4 regions of the Lentilactobacillus sp. TOM.63 genome follow, and region 4 is predicted to be linked to each of the others. Evidence: riboswitches for the same ligand, from Rfam matches in the RefSeq annotation. Region 4 holds a riboswitch; each other region holds the start of a gene.
What was found. Region 4 has a riboswitch for thiamine pyrophosphate ahead of tenA (thiaminase II). Riboswitches for the same ligand answer to the same signal wherever they lie in the genome.

Region 1 (5,390 bases), on a different contig from region 4:
TGTGGTAGATGGTGGACTGACTGCTCAGTAAAATTCGAGGCACTCCCAACTAAAAAAGATGATCCAAAGCAAACAAATTTCTGTTTTGGGTCATCTTTTCATTTTTTAAATAATGATTGCTGAAACTTTTTGTGATGATAGTGGTTGACTTGCGGTTGTGGTATGGCCGAATGGTGCGCCACCAAGCAGAAACTTCCATGTAAGCTTCCTTAGCAAAAGCCCAAGCTCGTAATTTCTGTTAAGAGAGTCTGACAAGCCAGGTTTGCTTGGCTTCACATCCTTAATTAACGAACCACCGCTTCTATCGTTCTCTTCTCATCTGGAGTCGGTTCTGATTCCATCGATTTGATATCGTGGAGGCGTTCAACGGAAATGTGCAAGTTAAATGCTAACGCAGTATCAGGCATGTCGTTTTTCTTTTGGTAATTAATAATTTCTTCAGCTAAGGTACTAAATTGTTCTGCCATCATAATTCCTCCATTTGATAAACCTCGTGTTGCCATACATATATTATAGCAATAAAAAGCAAATCGGCACACATTAACGATGCTTTAACCCATATTCCATGACCGCAGCGATAATGGCAACGATAATAATTGCCACCCATAAGTTGTTGGTTTGGATATAGAAGTAATACAGTAACCCCAATGTGACCACTGCTTCACCAAGGTATCGTTCAATGCGATTGGGCAATGACAGAAACGCTAAGCCTAACAGAAAAGTAATACTACCGGTTAAAACGGTCTTGCCGCTGTCCAGGGACATAAACTGATTAAATAGTCCGAACAGGTCGATCATTACGCCGACAACTAATGCAAAAATGCCGAACGCAAATGCAAACATGTTTGCCCGCATTCTAAACGCCTTCTTCCTAAATGTGTTCTGCCAAACAGTGATGAAATGCACATAAACCGCTCAGCCGCACACTCTTTCTACTCTCGCATTTAATTATAATGCAAAATAGAAAATTCAGGAATAAAAGCTTTCAATATCTGATGAAGAATAATAGAACTTGCACAATCCCAAACAGGCCAATAAACCAAACCCAGTCCATTCTGGTAATCTTAATCACTCGGTAATGGGTTCTTCCTTGGTCTTCCACGAAGCCATGGGACGTCATCGCTTCGGCCAGATTTTGTGACCATTGAATCGATGATAAGATCGCTTTGAAGTACAATTTGGGTGACCAGAAGTGAAGGGCCTCGCCGCGCATCAACGCGGAAGTTTTAATGATCTGGACTTCTTCGTTGATTTTGGGCATCAGGTTAAAGGCAGCCAGGACGCCGTATGCAAATTTGGAGGGTAACCGAAAATCCTGCTCCAACGTTAATGCTAAATCGGTGATGCTGCTTGTCAGTGTAAAAGTTGCTCCAAGAAATACGTAGGCGTAAATTCGAGTAAACAGGATCCAAGCAAAATGGATACCAGCGCTCCCGTAAAGCCATTGGGAAACAAATAATCCAAGGGCAGGGAATAACGGCCAGAAAATTAAGCCAATTAACGCTTTGAAGGTTACCCGATTAAAGAGAATGTAAATGAAGCTGACACCGATGAGGATCACATTGACAATCAACGACTGGGTAAACGAAATTTCTAGGGCAATTGCCATCACTAATAGTAACTTTAATCCAGGATTCATTTGATAACCTCCTGGTAAGTCAGATTTTGATCCGCAAAGTTTGCGTGATAGTCGATGAGGGTATCCAAACCGGACAGTTGGTGAGAAATAATAATTTGGGTCTGGTGAAATTCCTGCTTGGACCGGTTTAAGAAGCCGACAACGACCTCTAGCGAATGATAATCCAATCCTTTGAATGGTTCATCCATCAAGAGGACCGGCGGATTCATGATTAACATTTCGATGATCTGTAGCTTTTTCTTTTGGCCTTCACTTAATGAATAAACGACTTGGTCATCACGGCCGTCAATGCTGAGTTCTTTGAGCATCGTTTGAACATCATCGATTGAGTAGGCTTGATTTGTCCTGTTCTTAAGAGATAAATCAAGTTCCTCTTTAACGGTAATATTCAAAAATTGATTTTCGGCATCCTGAAATAGCAGCGTGACATTTTTAGCGTATGGCAACGGCCGAATTTTCTGGATGTTCTTGCCAGCAAAGTCGATTTCGCCATTATACGGCAACAATTTGGTCAGCGCGTTAAATAATGTCGACTTGCCAATTCCATTGGCGCCAGTGATCAAAGTGGTCTTTTCTTTACAGAACTTAAAGTCACCCAGCTTCAATAACAGTGAATGGTGCGGTTGGAGTTTAAAATCCTTGATATTAATGATTGACGGAGCGGCCTCAGTTGGGATCGCAACTTGCTTATTAATTGTCTGCGTGTTTTTAAAATTATCGAAGAAGTGTTGGGCAGATTGTGAATCTAACAAACTAATGTGATGCGTATCCGGATCGAGATAATAGAACTCGTCAATGACACCTTTGTAATCGTTAAGGTCATGGTCTGCGAGGATAATGGTTTTCCCGTGTTCCACTTGAAGCTGTTTGAGCTTTTTGATCAGATCCAATCGTGAATCTGGGTCGATGCTGGCAAACGGCTCATCCAAAACGATTACCGGTGGATCCATCGCAACGATGCAGGCTAATGCCACCCGCTGCTTTTCCCCACCGGACAAGGTATTGATAACCCTGGAGCGTAACTGTTTGATGCCACAAAAATCCAATGCGTGGTTGATAATCCCGTCTATCTTGGCAGGATCCACCAGCATATTTTCCAGCACAAAGGTCAGCTCATGGATGACAGTGTCCATGGCAAACTGTTGGTTGGGGTTTTGAAACATCATCGCAACCGAATGGCTGATTTCGTTGCTTGGAATTTGTTTGATATCCGTGTCACCGAACTTGATGCCTCCCAGAGCATCGTTGCCAATAAAATGCGGATACAATCCAGCAATAAAATACAGGAGTGTTGATTTCCCACTGCCGGATGGACCGGTCAGTAAAGAAAAATGGTTGTGTTTAAAAGTTACGTCCACGTCGTTCAATACCTTGACGGTGCTGCCGGGGTATTCATAAGTGAAGTGGTCAATCAAAACGTCAGTCATTATCAGAACTCCTAGCGGTTAAAGTGAAAATGCGTTACTACGATCCAAAAGACGAACAATCATCTTGGTTAAAACACCACCAAAAATGAAGGTTGAGATGTAACGAGTGACAAAGAGTGCCAACAATAGTGGAATGCCGAATTTGTTGTAGCCATTCTTAATCACGTCCCAGGCGAAGGTCACAACAACGGTGGTGAAAATTGAGGCGTTCAAGCCAACCCAGTCGTAACGCTTGTAGCCAGTGAAGGCGAATCCAAGTTCGGAACCAATTCCTTGAACCAAGCCAGAGATAAAGGCACCGGCACCCCATTGGCCACCAAGAAAGACTTCAACGGCAGCTCCGAGAAATTCACCAACAAAAGCAGATCCGAAAGTCCGAACCACAAAGCCAGTCAATGGGCCGGCCATACACCACAATCCCATTAAGAGATCATTGGCAAAGGGGGCAGCACCAATTGGTGTGAGTACAACGGTTAGCGCTGTATAGAGGAAACCAGCTCCCCAAAAAATAATTCCAGTAAAAATAGCAATCAAAGCAATTAGGATAATGTTACGAAGCGTCCATTTGCTTTGATGTTCCCGATTAGTAGCGGGTTGAGTCTTGTTATCCATGAATAATGCCTCCAATATGATATTTCACCCAATTATCTGGAGTGCCAAACGACTTGGTGTTGGCAAGAGGTGTCTGCTGGTAAGACCGGGCTCACTCGGTCACCGAAAAACCATCAGAGCATTCAAAAAAGCCAGCGCAAAACTTGAAGTTTTACCCTGGCTGCGAAATTCATCTATTGCAAATAATCCATTTGGATACAACGGAAGTATGCTCCCTTCGCTGGTACTGACCAGATCAGGTTCGATGGGTTTTTCTCAGCCTTTAGGCACCCCAGATAAGTTGTATGATTAAATTTAGTATACTAAATATAAAAGCAATTTACAAACTAATTCACGACATTGTAGAATGAATGTATGGAAACAACGAATGATCAAACTGAAATAACAGGAGGAATTGGCGTTGGTTAAAGTGATTGCAAGCGACATGGACGGCACGTTTTTAAATGATGAGGGCACCTTTGATAAGCAGGCGTTTCAAGCTCAACTTGATGAAATGAAAAAGCAGGGGTTGCACTTTGTTTCGGCAAGCAGTAATCAGTATCAACACCTGCTTGAATTGTTTAAAAACGTTTCTGGACCGATTTCGTATATTTGTAACAATGGGGCGTTGGTCGTTGATGAACGTGGCGTGATTGTGACCGAAGAGATTATTGACCATCTCGTTTTAAGAAAAGCACTCGAGTACCTCGAATCCGAATCACTTTATGCGGGCGCCGAGATTATTTTGGTTGGCAGAAACGGCACCTATTGTAACTTGCCGGCTGATTCAAAACGCTTTAAGGCTTCCCAGTATTTTTACGAAAACATGCAGTCGATGCGTGATTTGAAATTGGTGTTTGATTCAATTTACAAGCTTGATATCACTTGGGAAGCTGGTGGGGTCGTTAAACGCCAAGATGAGTTTAACCACAAATTTAGCGGCCAACTTGCGGCCACGTCTTCTGGCATGAATGGGCTGGACGTCATGGTCGACGGTATCAGCAAGCTTAGTGGTCTCCAGACCCTGTTGGCTGATTGGAACCTGTCGTTTGAGGACGTTGCCGCATTTGGTGATAACGGCAATGACTTTGAGATGATTGAGGCAGCTGGCGAGGGCTATGCAATGAAGAATGCCGCTGAAGACTTGTTATCCCGAGTTGATTTGGTGACGGATGAAACTAACGAAGAACAGGGCGTTCAAAAGCAGATTGCCAAATATTTAGGCTAGAAATTTGGCCGTGTTGGGATAATTGGCAATGAGTTGTGGCAGCGAGAAACTGAAAACTTGGTTGTCGTCATGATATTTGAAGAAATAAGTCTGATTGGTTGAATCTAAAATTGAAATGTAATGGGTATAATTAAAATTGGGATGGGCATTCATTGTCTGTTGATAAGGGATAGCAACCGCATTTAAGACATTAAACAAGCGGTTTCGAGCCACAAACTGATTTGGGGCCGGTGAATTCCCGAGCTTAACGACTGCCGCTTCAAGGAATCGCGAAGTTGGCGTGTTGGTGGCTGCGGGGATTTGCTGATTCAAGACAAGACGTCGGGATTGCTGGACTAAGCTTTCTTTATTTGAGGATCCGTTTAGCTCCTTGGCAAGCCGCCGCATGTGTTCGGGATAAGTTGGCGAATTGGTCAGGACACCGATGGAATCGGCAATGATTTCCATGCCATTTTGAGTTGGTTCAATAATTAATGTTTGCCCAGTTTGGTCGGTCAAAATCCAG
Region 2 (5,390 bases), on a different contig from region 4:
GCTTGGAACCCCAGCTTCTTCACTGCCAAGCTCCAGGCCTTCCTTTGCGGCAGCAATCATTTCTGAACCGCCTAACGCGTGAACAGTCGTATAGGTGACGCCTAGTCGACCAATTTGCATCATTCCCATTTTAACCGTGTTGGGAATATCTTGCAGCTTAAGATCCAAGAACACTTTGAATCCTTTAGCCAAGAGTTGGCGAACAATGTCGGGACCTTCCCCATAGAAAAGTTCCATCCCAATCTTCACAGTCATGCCCTCATCGCTTGGAAACTGGTCGATGATTTTGAATAGGCCTTCCTTGTTAGCAACATCCAATGATACAATTAATGGTCCTCGCATAATTACCCTCCATCTAATGACATAAAAAGAGCCCGAGACTGCAGAATTCAGCACACTAACGCACTCATCCTCGCAAAATCACGGACTCTTGATTTAATTTTCGTCCGCTTTTGGCCTCTCTGAACCAAATTAAAGCTCTTTTATTTGTTAATAACTTTATCACGTTGACAGACGCAGTTCAAGTGAATTCTGTCTGCTTTTATTAAAGTCAAACAGACAATCACAGATATTCTGAATTGACGCCTTGCAATCCCCCAATATCCATGTAATAATGTGAACAACAAAAATAACGAATGTCAGCGAGCATTCATTTGGAGGAATTCGACATGGAAAATACCAAAGCATCACTTACGCACAGCCATACTTTTACCAAGAATCAGAAATGGGTTATTGCTTCTACCAGTTCTGGATTCGCATTGGAAAATATGGATGTGCTATTTTTATCGTTTGCGATGAGTTCAATGATCGGCCAACTACATCTCAGTGGTGGCGCTGCCGGATTAATTGGTTCAATCACCAACTTGGGCATGTTGTTCGGTGGTGTCATCTTTGGCTTGGTCGGTGACCGATTTGGCCGAGTTAAGACGTTTACCTATACCATCTTCATTTTTGCCTTCGCAACTGCCATGATGGCTTTCGCCAATAACATTACATTAATTTATATTTTGCGGTTCTTAGCTGGAATCGGTGCCGGTGGTGAGTACGGTGTCGGTATTTCACTGATTGCTGAATCGTTCCACAAGAACCAAATCGGTAAGATGACTTCAGTAGCCGCAATCGGTGGCCAAATTGGGGCTATTTTAGCTGCAGTTACAGCGGCCTTGGTCATCCCCACGCTTGGTTGGCACGCACTCTTCCTCCTTGGAATCGTGCCGGTTGTCCTGACATACTTTGTCCGTCGTCACTTGACTGAAACCACTGAGTTTGTCCAAGCTAAGAAAGCCGAAAAAGAATCAACTACCAGTGCCGTATTCAAATACATGTTCAGTTCACCAAAATTAGCTTATCAAAGTTTCGCCTTGATGATTATGACAACTGTTCAAATTGCCGGCTACTTTGGCCTGATGAACTGGCTGCCAATCATCGTTCAAAAACAACTTGGCTTAAATGTTTCCGGCTCATCACTTTGGATGATTGCCACAATCATCGGGATAAGTTTGGGCATGATGACTTTTGGTTCAATTCTGGATTACTTTGGTCCACGCCGCGCATTTGGTATCTTCCTGCTTGCTTCGGCTGCAATGGTCTTCACGATTACGTTGGCTCATAACACGGTTTCACTATTAATCATCGGTGCGATCGTCGGCTTCTTCTCAAACGGAATGTTCGGCGGTTACGGCGCAGTCATCAGTCGCTTGTACCCAACTGAAATCCGCTCAACTGCTAATAACGTGATTGTCAACATCGGCCGGGCAGTTGGTGGCTTCTCGTCAGTGATCATTGGTATCTTGATGGATCACTACTCACTGACAGTTGTCATGGGCTTCCTATCAATCCTTTACGTCATCAGCTTTGTCACAATGGTTACCCTACCAGGGTTGAAAAAGTTGAGCTCACGGCAAACGGCTTAAGCAATAGTTTAATCAATCATTCAAATATCTTTAGATCATTATGAAGTAAAGTTTCAACCGCAAAAAGGAGTTTCTGCCACTTAGCCTAATGCTAAGAAGTAGAAACTCCTTTTAGTACTTTCATAAATCACCAGTTAAAGTAATGGTCCACCCTTCCCGTTTAAAGCGGCGTTTTGCCAATCATCCCAAGTAATTTGTTTGTATGCCGCATCCCAGAAATACCATTCCAGCAGGCGGCTCTTTAGAAAGGTTTGCTTGGCCTGTTCCTGCTCACGAGGAGTAGCAGATTTGGCTTCATAATCGATGATATTAAAGAACTGCTGAATGAACCCGTTCGGACCGAGAAAATCATCGCCACCCATCGTTAGGAAGCTTTGAAACGGCTCTTTTTCGACCCGGGCTTGCTTAGAAACGAATTTGCCTAACTCAATGTACATCCATTCCCCAGCCGCAAACGAAGGCAGAATTTGGAGAACACTGTGCGTTTGAATGGTCGCAGCCATATGTTGGCGATAGAGTTGATTAATTGGTTGAATCGGCGTCTGCTTCAGCGTTTCCCAGTTGTGAGGCATTGATTCCGGCTCGCGGTGCAGCCAATCCCGCAACATCGTCAATTGAAGATTCTGGCGTTTATGAAATAGCAGCGCTTGTTCAGTTGTCGTGCTGTTGTCGATCAATGCATTAATAATCCCGACTTCGTTATACTCAAAGGCAATATCCTGTTCATCGTAATACTGCAACTGTTCCGGCGTTAACGTAGCATGGATAATTCCTCGGACAAATGGATGCTTTTCGTTGGCGACTAAGTAAGGTTCGGCTTCAAATAACATATCTTGAGATAATGACATTGGCAATTTCCCTCCTGTTGTGGCGGAGGGGGCTACTCTGCTTTGAAATGACACCATTGATTCAGCCGTCGCCTATCCTCACAACAACAGCTCACTTGGGTCTTCCTGCGACAGTCCTAACTGTATCAGGTTCTATGGGTATCATCTCAGCCATTAAAGCACCCCAGACCACGGATTAATTTATGTGATAGTCTCATTATAATTGGCTGACATCTAAAAACAACTGCTGATTGAGTTGGCTTCTAATGATTTAAGTTCCCACGCAGAGAGCTGTTTTTGAACCGGCTCCCCTTGTATCTTGCGTCTGCGTGGTTAATAATAGATAGTAACGGTCAATTAGGCTATTACATTTATCCTGAATAAGAAGGAGTCACATAAAATGAAAAAAATCATTGCTTTTGATATGGATGCCACCACTGCCGAAACGTTCCCGGTTATTTTTGATTCGTTCAGAAAAACCGTCCATGATTATACTGGAAAATGGATCAGCAACCAGGTCATCCTTGCCCAATTCGGTGCCAACGAAATTGGGATGCTCAAAGAACTAATTCCGAACTATTCAGATGAAGTTTTAGAGACCTTCCATAAAAATTACCGCAGCGCCCACATGTTACTGCGGAAACCCTTCGATGGGATCAATGATCTTTTACATATGCTCCACGAACACGATGTCATCACGCCAATGATTACCGGCAAGGGTGAGCAAAGTTTACAAACCAGCCTGGATGCCCTGGGATTAGCCGACCAATTTGAACCGGTAATGTCTGGCTCTCCTGATGGCTCAATTAAATCCAAACAATTCGGTGATGTACTCAAAAAATATGATCTGCCAAAGGATCAGATGGCTTATATTGGTGATGCCACTAGTGACGTTGAAGCCTGCAAAGATGCCGGCATCACGTGTTATACGGCCGCTTGGTCAATCAACGCCAAGCCAGCCGAAATGGAAAAGCTTAATCCTAATGAGGTCTTCACCTCAGTTGAACAGCTTCGCAATCGATTATTAGAGAATTAAAATAATTTTAATTTGCCCGCTGTACCACTGAAAACGCGTAGTATAATCGAACCCAATGAACCAAGTTTATTTATGAGGAAGGATCTGTTTAACTTATGAACATTCAAGAAGGCTATATGCCCTTTAAAAGTTACAAAACGTATTACCGGATTGTCGGTGACCCAACTCCAGGCAAAGCACCACTCCTGCTCATTCACGGTGGCCCCGGCTCATCTCATAACTACTTCGAATTACTCGACGACTATGCGGAAACGGGCCGGCAGTTAATCATGTATGACCAGGTTGGTTGCGGCAAATCGTCCATCCCTGACGACGAATCAATTTACGTGAAGGAAACTTGGGCTGAAGAATTGATTGCCCTGCGGAAATATCTCCACCTTGATCAAGTCCACATGTTAGGCCAATCCTGGGGTGGCATGTTGGAAATGTTGTACCTCACCCACTATAGTCAAGACGGCGTGAAGAGTGTCATGATTGACGGCTCACCGGCTTCTATTGAATTGTGGCGCCAAGAACAACATCGCCTAATCAAATACTTAAGTCATGAAGATCGTCAGGCCATCGCTGAAGCTGAACGGACTGGTGATTTCACGAATGTTAAATACTTAGCTGCCAATGATCGCTATATGGAACGCTACTGTTGGGATGATCCCGATGAAAATTCACCGGAACCGCTAAGACGCCCAACCAACGGCAAAAAGGCCAGCTTAATTGCAGAAGGTCCAAATGAATTTACCGAGAATGGGACCATCGGCGACTTTGACGTCACTGACGATCTCAAGAACATTCACGTCCCAGTACTGGTTACCAATGGCACTGACGATCTCTGCACGCCCTTGATTGCCAAGTCGGTTTACGATCACATCCCTGGTGCTAAGTGGCATTTGTTTGCAAATAGCCGACATCTCGCCCTATTGGATCAGCACGACGAATTTATGAGTGTGCTGGACAAATGGCTGAAGGAAAATGATTAATCATTAAGGATTACAAGCTCAAAGTGCACCACGATGGTTAAACCTAACTATCGTGGTGCACTTTTGCCTTTAACCATTTACCAACCCCCAGCTATACCCCTGCTCACCAGGTTAATAATAAAAAGATACATATAAAAGCCAACGTACAAATCACATTAATGATTGTAATGGTAATCAAGCCGTTTGGATTATATGGATTGATTCTTTTTCCACTGGGTACCCTGACCCAAAAATCAGTGTGCTCTTTGTACTCGCCTCTATGTTGACGAACATTGTAAATTGTCAATCCATACAAATACCAGAAAAGGATTGCCAGAAAGAGCAGCTGAATACCCACGCCATCATTAACGGGAATAATCCTTGTTTGAATGAGCATGATAGAACCAATTACGACAACAATCACCAAAAATATCAAGGCATATAAGACTCGTAAGGGTTTAATTGCTTGTTTCATTCAGCAGACTTCCTTTCGCCAGACATTCAGATTTGAATTAATTATAGTCTTATTTCAAATTTCCACATCATTTATTTGGAACTAATCTCCTGTTATTTGATGGTCCTTTGCATCTTATTGAAACCAGCAAACGGCTACCCAGATCAGCAACCTCATGATTAATTGAATCAAAATCATGGGAATTAC
Region 3 (5,390 bases), on a different contig from region 4:
TGCCGGTGACAATGAAGCAGCCAAAAAGCAGCTGGTTTCAAACGATGGCACTACCGAAATGGTCATGATCACCGTTCCCAGCAAGTACAAGGTTAGAGGTCAGACCAATGAAGTCCTCAACAAAATTAAGACACCCGGGATGCGAACCTACGTTACCGGTAGTGATGTCTTAAATGAAGACTTCTCGGCAACAACCGAAAAAGGACTTCAAAAGACCGAAATTATTGCCGCAATTTTTATTTTTATTGTCTTAATCATCGTCTTTAGGTCATTGCTCATCCCAATCATTTCACTATTGACCGTTGCGGTATCCTACCTGATTTCTCTCAGTATTGTCATGAACCTGGCACAGCGCTATGGCTTCCCAATTTCCAACTTTACCCAAGTCTTCTTAGTCGTGGTTCTCTTTGGAATTGGGACTGACTATAATATCCTGCTGTATGACAGGTTTAAAGAACAGATTAAACAAGGGCAAACGGCAGTCGCGGCTGCCAAAACTGCTCAACGCCATGCTGGTAGAACCATTCTCTATAGTGGTTCTTCAGTGTTAATCGGATTTACTGCCCTGGCTCTGGCAAAATTCTCATTCTATCGTTCTGGTGTCGGGGTTGCCGTCGGGGTTGCGGTCCTATTAATGGTTCTGCTCACCCTCAACATGTTCTTCATGGCAACCTTGGGTGAAAAGTTATTCTGGCCAAGTAAAAATCTGGCCGCCCATGACCGCAGCGTCGTTTGGCATTTTCTATCCAAATTTACAATTTCCCACACGTTTGTGATGGTCGGCATCTTAATCATCGCAGCTATCCCGCTATTATTCATGGGATCTCAAAAATTGAATTTCAATAATGCAGACGAATTGCCGAACAGCGTTCAATCCAAGGCAGGCTATAATCTCATTCAAGAACACTACCCTGCCGGAACCTCTGGACCATCTACGCTTTACATCGAAAATAAGAAACCACTCAATACCCAGCAGTATTTGGCCGAAATCGATCAATTAACCGGATACTTGAACTCGGAATCCGGCGTTAAATCTGTTACCTCAGTGACGAGACCAGGTGGAACTAAGATTGATCAACTTTATCTGAAGAGTCAGTTGAAAACTTTAACTGATGGTTTGGATCAAGCCAATTACGGAATCAAAAAGGTTCAAAAAGGATTGGACAGTGCCAACAAGAAACTTGCTAGTTCGGACACTTCTGCCAGCATCGCCCAGGTTGAGAAATTGGCTGATGGTGCCAGCAAGCTTCAATCAGGTGCCCAGCAGTTGAGTAACAGCCTATCAGCTTATACGTCTGGTGTTAACAGCTTGGCAAGCGGCTCTCAATCGCTTAGTCAAGGCGCTTCTTCATTATCTTCTGGTGTCGGTCAACTATCGTCCGGCAGTCAGACGCTCAACTCAGGCATCCAACAATTACAATCTAAGACCGCCCGTTTGAAGGCTCTTCGAAGTCGGGTTAGTCGTTTGGCCTCTGGTTCCAGTCGACTGTCATCGGGCATTAGCCGCCTGCATTCACAAGTCACGCCATTTTCAAGCGGTTTAAGCCAACTCCACAGTGGTGCAAGTCAACTTCAGCAGAACAGCTCATCACTCGTCTCTGGAGCTCAAAACATTGCCAGTGGCAGTTCAGAAGTCAATACTGGCGTTCAAACTCTGAGTTCAAAGATGAAAGCTCTCCAAACTCAAATGCAACAGCTCCAACAAGGCCTTTCTTCTGCCAATGCCGGCTTATCCAAAGTTAGCAGCGGTACCAATACTGTTAATGATTATCTAAAGGAAATGCAAAAGTCCTATCTGGGCAACACCTTCTATATGCCAAAGGCAAGTGTTAAGAGCCCATCCTTCACACCATCACTTGATGCCTTTATGTCCAAGGATCGTAAAATTACCCACATCACCTTTATTCTAAACAGTGATCCAAGCACCACTAAGTCCGCTAACCGGATTAAAACCATTACGCGCGATGTGAACGCCAAGTTGAAGGGTTCATCCTTAAACAAAGCCAAAGTTGCAATTGGTGGTCAAAGTTCTCAAACAGCTGACTTACAAAAGACCGCTAATGGGGACTTCCTGAGAACAGTTGTCATCATGCTGGTTGGAATTGGAATTGCGTTGATGTTTGTCACCCGCTCACTCGTTCAGGCATTGACGATTATCGGCACATTGATTGTGACCTACTTTGGTGCCTTGCAGATCACGCGCTGGTTATCTGGCTACCTTCTTTTCCAAAATATGCTTACCTGGAATACACCATTCTTTAGCTTCATCATGTTAGTTGCTTTAGGAGTGGATTACAGTATTTTCCTGATGATGCGTTATAGGGGTGATGCCAGCGCAATAACTGACGTCCGAATGCGGATTACGAATGCCGCAACTATCATCGGAACAGTGGTTATCTCAGCTGCCATCATTCTAGGCGGCACATTTGCCGCATTGATTCCTTCCAACGTGCTTACCCTGATTCAAGTCGCAATGACCGTTATCGTGGGACTGGTCATCTTAGTTATCACCTTGCCAATCATTATGAGTGCAATGGTTAAATGGACCTACCCATATGTCAACGACAAGATGTATAAAAAGTCGATTGAAGGTCAAGATAAAATGCGTCGTAGTAAGGATCCTGAAGCCAAAAAGGGAAATGATTAACCAAGCTGATGTTTAGCCTAACCCCGCTTAAGCGCGTATATATAGCAGGGCCAAGGTATTAGTCAGCAGCTTGTTTATAAATGTCATTTAGCTGACCATTGATATATTTATTGATCAATTTTGCGATAAATGGCTGATCTTCGCTATTTAAGGGCAAATCGCTTTTTATCCCAGTCTCGCGAGTTTAAATCATTATCTCAATGGCCGAGCAACTTTTTCTTGTTCTTGATCCAGTAACCATTGCTCATGGATCACGCACATATTCCAATATTGCAATTCGTATTCGCTACTGTATTGAAATGCCAGCCGCATTTTCTCGCGGCCCTTATCGTCCGTATTCTCTGCCAGATCATCAGTTAAATTGAGCATTTGCTGATTAACCGAGCCAAATTCTTCCGATGCACAAAAATCAATAAAATCTTTGTAGACTGGCTTAGTATTAAATCCTTTTTCAGCAATTTTACGAAACATCTCTGTATAGGTCCAATAACAGGGAACCAAGCTGGCCTCTCCAGCATCAATACCTTGCTGTTCAAATTGATAATTCATGTTAGTAATATAAGCATATGCCGTTGGCGCAACCGGCACCGAATCGATTTCTGTTTGTGTCAAGTTCAATTCATCATAAATTGGGCTGTGCTCGCTAATCTCGTTACAAACATCAACTAAGTGGGCTAACGAATCAGCGTGGGCTCGATTCGTCATTTTAGCCGCAATTTTTTGATGAAGGTCATAAAAAGCGACACAATATTTATTATCCTGAATAAAGTAATAACGAAATGCTTCTGGGGCCAAGGTACCATCTGTCAAACCCGTGATGAATGGACAATCAAAAATTTGTTGCCAAACTGAATTGTTTTCTTGTCGTAACTGCGTTGTAAATTTCATCCTTTTCCTCCGTTATTTGCTTAATTTACTGACATTGTTGAGTTGCAGCTTATCAAATACCCGATCAAAATTAAGGGTAATCAATTTCACCAAAACACCATCAAATACCAGGCTTGAAACCGTCGAAATCATAAACAGTGCAATAATCATCCCAGTCCCATAATGACTATATCCAGAAGTGAGGAAGCTGTAGCCAAAGCCTAGTAGGTTAGCGCCAAAAGCCCCCAACAAGCAGCTTGTCCACGAAAACTTCTGATAGCCATGCGGGAAAAAGCCAAGTTCATTGCCGACACCTTGCAAAAAGCCGACGACAACAGTCATAATGCCCCATTGAGCACCAAAGAACATTTCAACAACCGCAGCAAGTGTTTCGCCAATAATTCCGGCGCCGACCGTTGGAACAAAATAAAGACACAAAGGTGCAGAGATGTACCATAAACCAGAATACAAGCCATCGACAAATGGGCTTAACCCAGTTGGGGTCAGCGCAATTTTGGTCACATTGTACAAGGTGTCAACGCCGTAAAAATAAATTGCCCCACAGACAATCCCAATCAAAGTCACCGTAATAATCTGTCTAACGTCCCAGTGTGGTGATCGAATGTTCATCAAATATCCGCCTCGTTTCACTATTCTAAATTCTAACGTACCAACCAAACCGATTCTTCAGCTTACTTTATCTTTCCATTAAAAAAAGGACCTCCTCTACAAAAAGAGCGGTCCTTAGCCATGCAAAAATCGTCACAAATTGACTAATTGGTCTTCCTACGTCAGTACTAACTGATTCAGGTTCCATGGGTATTTCTCAGCCGGACTTATCCAGCACCCCAGACCACAGATTAAATTATTTGATCAAGGCCATTAAACACCCAACTAACACCGACTGTCAATCATTTTTTGAAATTCTTTTATTTGGAAGTCTTACCAATAAGCAACTCAATTTGACAATTTAGCCCGTTTAACGTTATAGTTTTTAAAGTTATCTAAGCTCAAATCTGATCACTGATTCTAATTACCCTTTCGAATTTTTCTGTTAGGAGCACTCACCTTGAAAAAACTCATTAAGCTCGCTTTAACCATTTTAGCCGGCGTCGCACTTGCCGCTACCAGTATCCAAGCGTCACCTATCTCAGCCCAAGCCGCAGATACTTACTACAAAGTTGGGAAGATCCATAACTACACCCCTTCAAGTTGGCGTGGGAACTGGTATTCATACGTTGATGGCAAAATGTGTGTCACCCATATCAATCAATACTCAGTTACCCAATCTTATAAAGGAAAGTCCCATACCCTCTTTAAAAGCACTTGGAAAGGTTATAAAAAATTAGCAGTCGCCAAAATCCAAGGCAGCAGTCGTTACACGTTTAACGCCTACGCTCAGCACGGTTATCAGAGCGACAGAGGCTGGGGAATCACTCATCGGACCATTAATGATCAACGGCTCACCGTACTGAGAGACTACTCGGCAATGGGTTCCTACGTTGACCTTTTCAGAGCGCCAGTTTACAAGTCGTATTCAAAATAAACGAGAGGAATTGACATGTCAGAAAACAAAGTTGTTAATGCATTATCATATTTGTCGATCGTCTTCGCCCCGTTCATCTTTCCATTCATTGTCTGGTTGATCAGTAAGGATAACCAAAACATGCATGAAACGGCAAAGCACGCCTTTTTATTGCATTTGATTCCAGTCGTATTATCAACACTCACATTTATGCTGGTGGGCATTATGGCAATTACGGTGGGCGATCAAACCCGATCTATCGCAATCCTATTCATTGTCCTGGTGGGGCTAGTCATCATTGTGGATATCGCAATGTTTATTTATAACTTGTATTTAGGAATTAAAATCTTA
Region 4 (5,390 bases):
TCGAACCATCCATAAACTGGAGAAGTATTTTTACCGTTTTGATCAAGCTGCCAGAGAAAACGTTAAGATTATCGTGACCGATATGAATTATACTTACCCTAAGCTTGTGCGGACCGTGTTCCCCAATGCCATTGTGGTGATGGACAAGTTTCACATTATTAACGCCCTTAATCGGGCGTTTAACAAGACCAGAATTAAAGTGATGAAAAAATTTGCCCCGTCCGCTCGGGAATTTCACGCGCTCAAACGATACTGGAAGCTATTATTAGTCCCGGCTGAACAACTTGACTTTGAACAATTTAAAAGATGGACGAATTTCCCTTATTTAATGCCGGCCACTGATGTGGTCGATCAGCTATTATCCTTGGATTCAGAACTTAAACAAACCTATCAAGTCTTAAATAACGTGCGGACGGCTATTCAACATCAAGATTGGCATAATTACAATGCCACTTTTTGGCATCATACCGCGTATTCTGAGGAAATGAAGAACACACTTAAGACACTTGAAGCCCATCACGATGAAATTCATAATACCTTTACCACACCGTATTCAAATGGTCCTTTAGAAGGTTCTAATAATAAAATCAAAGCTATTAAACGAGCTAGCTTTGGCTATCGCAGTTTCTGGAGATTTAGAACGCGAGTACTATACGTTTTCAAGGTCAAAACAAAAAGAGCCCTAATCACAAAGTGATTAGAACTCGAATTTAGTTTCACCAACAACAGTTGACGAAGAGCCTAACTTTGGGGGTATAGGTCAAAACCTATCTGAAAGATAAAGAGGCACTAGAAATTGCTGTTGGACAGAAATTAGACAATGTCGATGAACACAAAATTGTCTATAACTCTGAAAATCCCCCAACGGATAGCAATGCAGCCTTAATAGCTAAGCAGTACTTTAAAATTACTGATAACCAATCCGGGGCTGAGCCGGTATATGTTGTCCAATTGACCGATGGAAATGAGACACATTACTATAAATATAATGGTGAAATATTCGACAAAACAGCAAACGTGGACGACGATGTTGCAGCTGCTATCAATGCTGATGCACTTGCAATTGACTATGCACCGGAGGAATTGATCGAATCCTTGAAAGAAGAAGTCGAAGATAACAAGGAAATCCCAGAAACGTGGGGGAATTACGAGGTGATGACTAGCGATGGAGAACCGAATTTCCTTAATAAGGCCCAGTACTTTCCATATATCATTGACGGCAAGACAGTTTACTTCCACCCAGACAATAGTGATGACTACGATGGTGGAATTGAAACCATTTTCGTCGATAATACCGGTAACCTCTGGAAGATCCATACTGATGACGAGTCACAGGACAAAACACTAGTCAAACTCAATGAAACCGAAACAACTGAATTCAACACAAATGTTCCTGATAAGTTCCGACAAACCACCTACCTAGAGAATTCTGAAGGTACACCTTCAAATGTTGAACTAACACCTGAACAGCAAGCAATTAAAGAGGCACTTGGAAAAGAGATTGGCGTAGATCAAACAAGATTTGTTCAAATAGGCGATGAATTATACATTGTAAAGAAGGATGGCACAAGTCTACCTGCCAACACCGCAGTCTATACACTCGTCAAGCCTCTCATAAAACCCAAAACCACAATTCCCGACCCCACCAAGAGTCTTCAGCAAGTTACGGAAGTGACAAACCCTGGAATCAATATCACATTAACAGATTACACTGTAACGGGTACAAGTGATGGAGATAATGGAGTTGGAAAAGATGGCTTAGCCGATAGGGAAGTCCGGGATGCCGGAATCAATAAAGACAAAAAATTAAAATTCTCTGATGGTGGATCAACCAAATCAGGGGTTGCAGCATACAATAAGAGCAATCCTAATGGATACCCTAAGATCGTTGCTTCTGAACTAAGTAATGGGTATCCAACGGTTGACGGGGAATCATTAGCATACCTATTCGATGGAAGCAGTACTACTGGTTCTAGTAACAATTACGTAACCAACCAGCCACTTAAGATGTTCATTAGTGATGGTCACGGCGGCTATTCATTCGATAGTAGTAAATACCATACCGTATTCGATGACAAAGCAGATGATCCGAACAATTTAGGGGATATGTTAGTTTATAACAAAGCTAATAAGGCGAATGATAACAGTGGTGGCCAATTCTTTCCCTTGGACAAAGACTTCAAATTCTTCAATGGAAACAATGCTCAAGGCTATAATCTAAAAGGCAAGAATGCCCCTAACCACTTCCTTGGGATGAAGATGGAGTTTTCTTATATGCACCCTGAAGGTGGTATGGTTGATGACAGTAATTCACTTACGGACAAAAAGATCCCAATGGTGTTCAATTTCAGTGGTGACGATGACTTTTGGTTATTCATCGATGGAAAACTTGTGCTTGATATTGGTGGAATCCATTCAAAACTAGATGGAGCAATTAATTTTAGTAATGGGGAAGTATCCGTAGGAAAAAGAAAGAAAGAACATTTGGATAATTTGTTAGGCCAAGGATGGGGCAATGCCGGCGATTCTCATGAGATCAAGATTTTCTACCTGGAAAGAGGGCACGGCCACTCTAATCTCAAAATGAGTTTCAACCTCCAAATTCCAGAAGACTATCATGCTGAGAAAACTAGCTATGGTGTACAAAAAATCCAAGGTGAAACTCAGTACGTCTATGGCGAACATGAAAACTATGCAAAAACCGAAAATTCTCTTTACACTTACGCAGAAAATGAGCGATTTGGCATTCGTACGATTGAAGATGAAATCACTCCTCCTGATCCCGGACCGGGTCCAGGCCCATCCACACCGGATCCAGATCCAACCCCTGATCCAGAGGTAACGCCACCAACTCCGGAAGCCCCAACACCAGAAACGCCAACTCCAGAAACCCCAACAACTCCTGAAGATGACATTGAGCTTCCACAAGCCTTGCCATCTGATGACAAGAAAGGTAACGACAAAAAGAAAACCAGTTCAAGCAACAAGACTGGCAAGGCTTCAACTAGCAAAAAGGACGGCGTGCTCTACCTCAAGAGTAACCCCGGTTCTGGTGCAAATGGTTCCGGCTCAACTGGCACTGGCCTTCAAGCATTGAACGCTAAGGGTGGCAGCACCTTCAAGTACAGTAGCAATGATGCTGTTAAACCAGCGTCCGCTTCTACTAATGCCACTCAAAAGGATCAAGAACTCAAGACAGCGTCCATGCTGCCACAAACTGGTGACACGCACACCGCAAACTGGTTAGCAGTCCTTGGATTGTCTATGTTAGGATTGCTTGGCTTGGCGAAATTCAGACGTCGTCGCAACTAAATGCTCGTACAAAAGGCTGAGACATGTGTTAATTTTCAATCAGTGATCATCATTTGGATTACCACTGATACTCAGATAAAAGCTGCGACAAACGACCGATTCGGGCCATTTAACAAGAAAAACCAGCTATTCCAGCCTCAGGAATAACTGGTTTTTTCTTGTTGGATTCTGGGTTCAAAATACTTATTATCCCAGTCTATGTGCTTAGTAATATTGCTTCATTGGTTTCACAAACTGCCAACCCGTCTGCTTATAGGCTTGATCCCAGAACCGCCACTCCATTTCACAGCTCTTGAGGAATTCTTCCTTAACAATGTCCAAACGGTGCTGGTCGTACTTCACGGCTTCTCGGTCGATCAAATCATACATTTGCTGGAGAATACTGTCCTCGCTATCGCCCATATCTGCGTAAAAATCAATCCACGGTTTGAAGACATTATCGTCAGTATTCTTCCCTTGCTTCACAAACCGGTTTGCGATTTCCAAATACGTCCATGGACACGGCGTCATGGCGGCCACAATATCGATCAGGTCGCCAGTTCGCGCTGCCCGATACATATGCTCATTGTACAAATAAGTGCCGGGTGCTTGGGGCTCGTGCTGCAAAGTTTCGTATTTCACCCCGGCAACGTTACAGAAATTGTGATGGGGGTGAATTTCACTATTTAGGATAAAATCAATTTGTTTGGCAAAGATCGCCATGTCCGCGCGAGTTTCCGACTTTTCAATGGCCGCCGCGTAGACCTTGATAAAGGCATTCAGGTAGTTATAATCCTGACCGACATAAAATGTCAGGGCCTCTTTAGGCAAATTACCATTGCCGATACCTTCGACAAATGGATGTTGGTAGATTGCCTGCAAAATTGGTTGACCAGCTGCCAGTAACTGTTGTGAAAATTTCATTGGATGAAACTCCTCTTGCAAAAATTTTCAAATAAACCGTTACCGGATTTGGTACCTGTCATTCTCAATTCTGTCACTTCCCTACGTTGGTATTAACCAAATCAGGTTCAAAGGGATTGGCACTGCGCCATCTCAGCATATAGCACCGTCTCATTTGAATACCCAAAGTGTACCACGGTTGCGGCGTTTGCAACAATCTGGTTATTCATGATACGCTGTTAACAACTATTTTGAGGGGTTGGGGAAATTTTTTACAGAGAGGTTCAGTGTTATGAAATTCGATTTAAAATATGCCCTAATCACGAACTATTTATTGTATGTCATTTTAATCTTATACCCGATTATCCAGTTATTCGGGATCAACGACCTGATCAACCTGGTCATTCTGATTGCCGCTACCACTATTATTGAAGTGATCATTAGCAAATCGTTTGGCCAACAATACTTCAAGCAGCATTCCGAATACGATCGAACAAATCGAACGTTCACGTTGGCCGCCAACTTCAGCCTAATCGTTGGGGCGATCATTTTGGCGGTTCTCGTTTCGTTTTCACTGCTTCAAAACGGCGAATTGTTCTTTCTAGTCTTCACGATCATGATGATTTTCGTGGAAGGGTTTAAAGCACCCGTTAGAAAGAAGGGAAACGCATGAGAGTGGCTTGGAAATACAGCCTTCTCCGCAACATCCCTGTCCTCATCATTTTTGGCATCCTAAATGTCCAAGAATGGGCCAACCAGACTTTTCCCGGTGTTGAGGGTCTCCAAACGCTAACCAATATATCTAGTATTTTGCTCTTAATTGCCATTATGATCTGGCCAATTCATTACTTCAGCTTCAAATATTGGTACCAAAAACATCTCAGTTATGACCCCGACCACCACCAAATCACCAAAATAGGTGCTGGCCTCACCGCAGTCGGCATTCTGGTTTCCTTTTACTTATTTTTCGGCATCGTTCCCCAAACCTACTGGCCGGGAACCATTGCGATTGTTATCACGTTTTTTGTGAAGGATGCCTTTACCACCACATCCTGAATAGAGAGGAGTAGCTTTAATGCCTTACAGCTATCTTGACGTCAAATTACCCAACCCCCAATCTGAAGGAAAACTGCAAGCCGCCCTATATCAAGTAACAGTTGGACTAGGCAGCCTGGTTGATGAAATCCAACCCGAAA

Region 1: it holds a riboswitch for thiamine pyrophosphate, as region 4 does, so the genes downstream of both, QUF07_RS06040 (ECF transporter S component) here and tenA (thiaminase II) in region 4, are expected to answer to the same signal.
Region 2: it holds a riboswitch for thiamine pyrophosphate, as region 4 does, so the genes downstream of both, QUF07_RS03065 (thiaminase II/PqqC family protein) here and tenA (thiaminase II) in region 4, are expected to answer to the same signal.
Region 3: it holds a riboswitch for thiamine pyrophosphate, as region 4 does, so the genes downstream of both, QUF07_RS13005 (ECF transporter S component) here and tenA (thiaminase II) in region 4, are expected to answer to the same signal.

Annotation. Positions count from the first base shown of each region.
Region 1 is NZ_JAUCAP010000022.1:12,612-18,001, reverse strand. It holds gene QUF07_RS06065 (glucose 1-dehydrogenase) at 1-31, shown strand, start outside; gene QUF07_RS06060 (LBP_cg2779 family protein) at 285-470, opposite strand; gene QUF07_RS06055 (hypothetical protein) at 541-855, opposite strand; gene QUF07_RS06050 (energy-coupling factor transporter transmembrane component T family protein) at 986-1,639, opposite strand; gene QUF07_RS06045 (ATP-binding cassette domain-containing protein) at 1,636-3,066, opposite strand; gene QUF07_RS06040 (ECF transporter S component) at 3,085-3,678, opposite strand; TPP riboswitch at 3,873-3,962, opposite strand; gene QUF07_RS06035 (HAD family hydrolase) at 4,079-4,885, shown strand; gene QUF07_RS06030 (linear amide C-N hydrolase) at 4,877-5,390, opposite strand, start outside.
Region 2 is NZ_JAUCAP010000009.1:33,661-39,050, reverse strand. It holds gene pyrF (orotidine-5'-phosphate decarboxylase) at 1-342, opposite strand, end outside; gene QUF07_RS03070 (MFS transporter) at 669-1,913, shown strand; gene QUF07_RS03065 (thiaminase II/PqqC family protein) at 2,048-2,761, opposite strand; TPP riboswitch at 2,847-2,937, opposite strand; gene QUF07_RS03060 (HAD family hydrolase) at 3,141-3,776, shown strand; gene pepI (proline iminopeptidase) at 3,872-4,750, shown strand; gene QUF07_RS03050 (hypothetical protein) at 4,854-5,204, opposite strand.
Region 3 is NZ_JAUCAP010000109.1:669-6,058, forward strand. It holds gene QUF07_RS12995 (MMPL family transporter) at 1-2,647, shown strand, start outside; gene QUF07_RS13000 (TenA family protein) at 2,840-3,535, opposite strand; gene QUF07_RS13005 (ECF transporter S component) at 3,548-4,144, opposite strand; TPP riboswitch at 4,281-4,375, opposite strand; gene QUF07_RS13010 (hypothetical protein) at 4,584-5,060, shown strand; gene QUF07_RS13015 (magnetosome magnetite crystal formation protein family) at 5,076-5,390, shown strand, end outside.
Region 4 is NZ_JAUCAP010000001.1:10-5,399, forward strand. It holds partial or broken gene QUF07_RS00005 (ISL3 family transposase) at 1-697, shown strand, start outside; gene QUF07_RS00010 (fibro-slime domain-containing protein) at 952-3,312, shown strand; gene tenA (thiaminase II) at 3,517-4,215, opposite strand; TPP riboswitch at 4,277-4,391, opposite strand; gene QUF07_RS00020 (hypothetical protein) at 4,487-4,867, shown strand; gene QUF07_RS00025 (hypothetical protein) at 4,864-5,250, shown strand; gene QUF07_RS00030 (hypothetical protein) at 5,270-5,390, shown strand, end outside.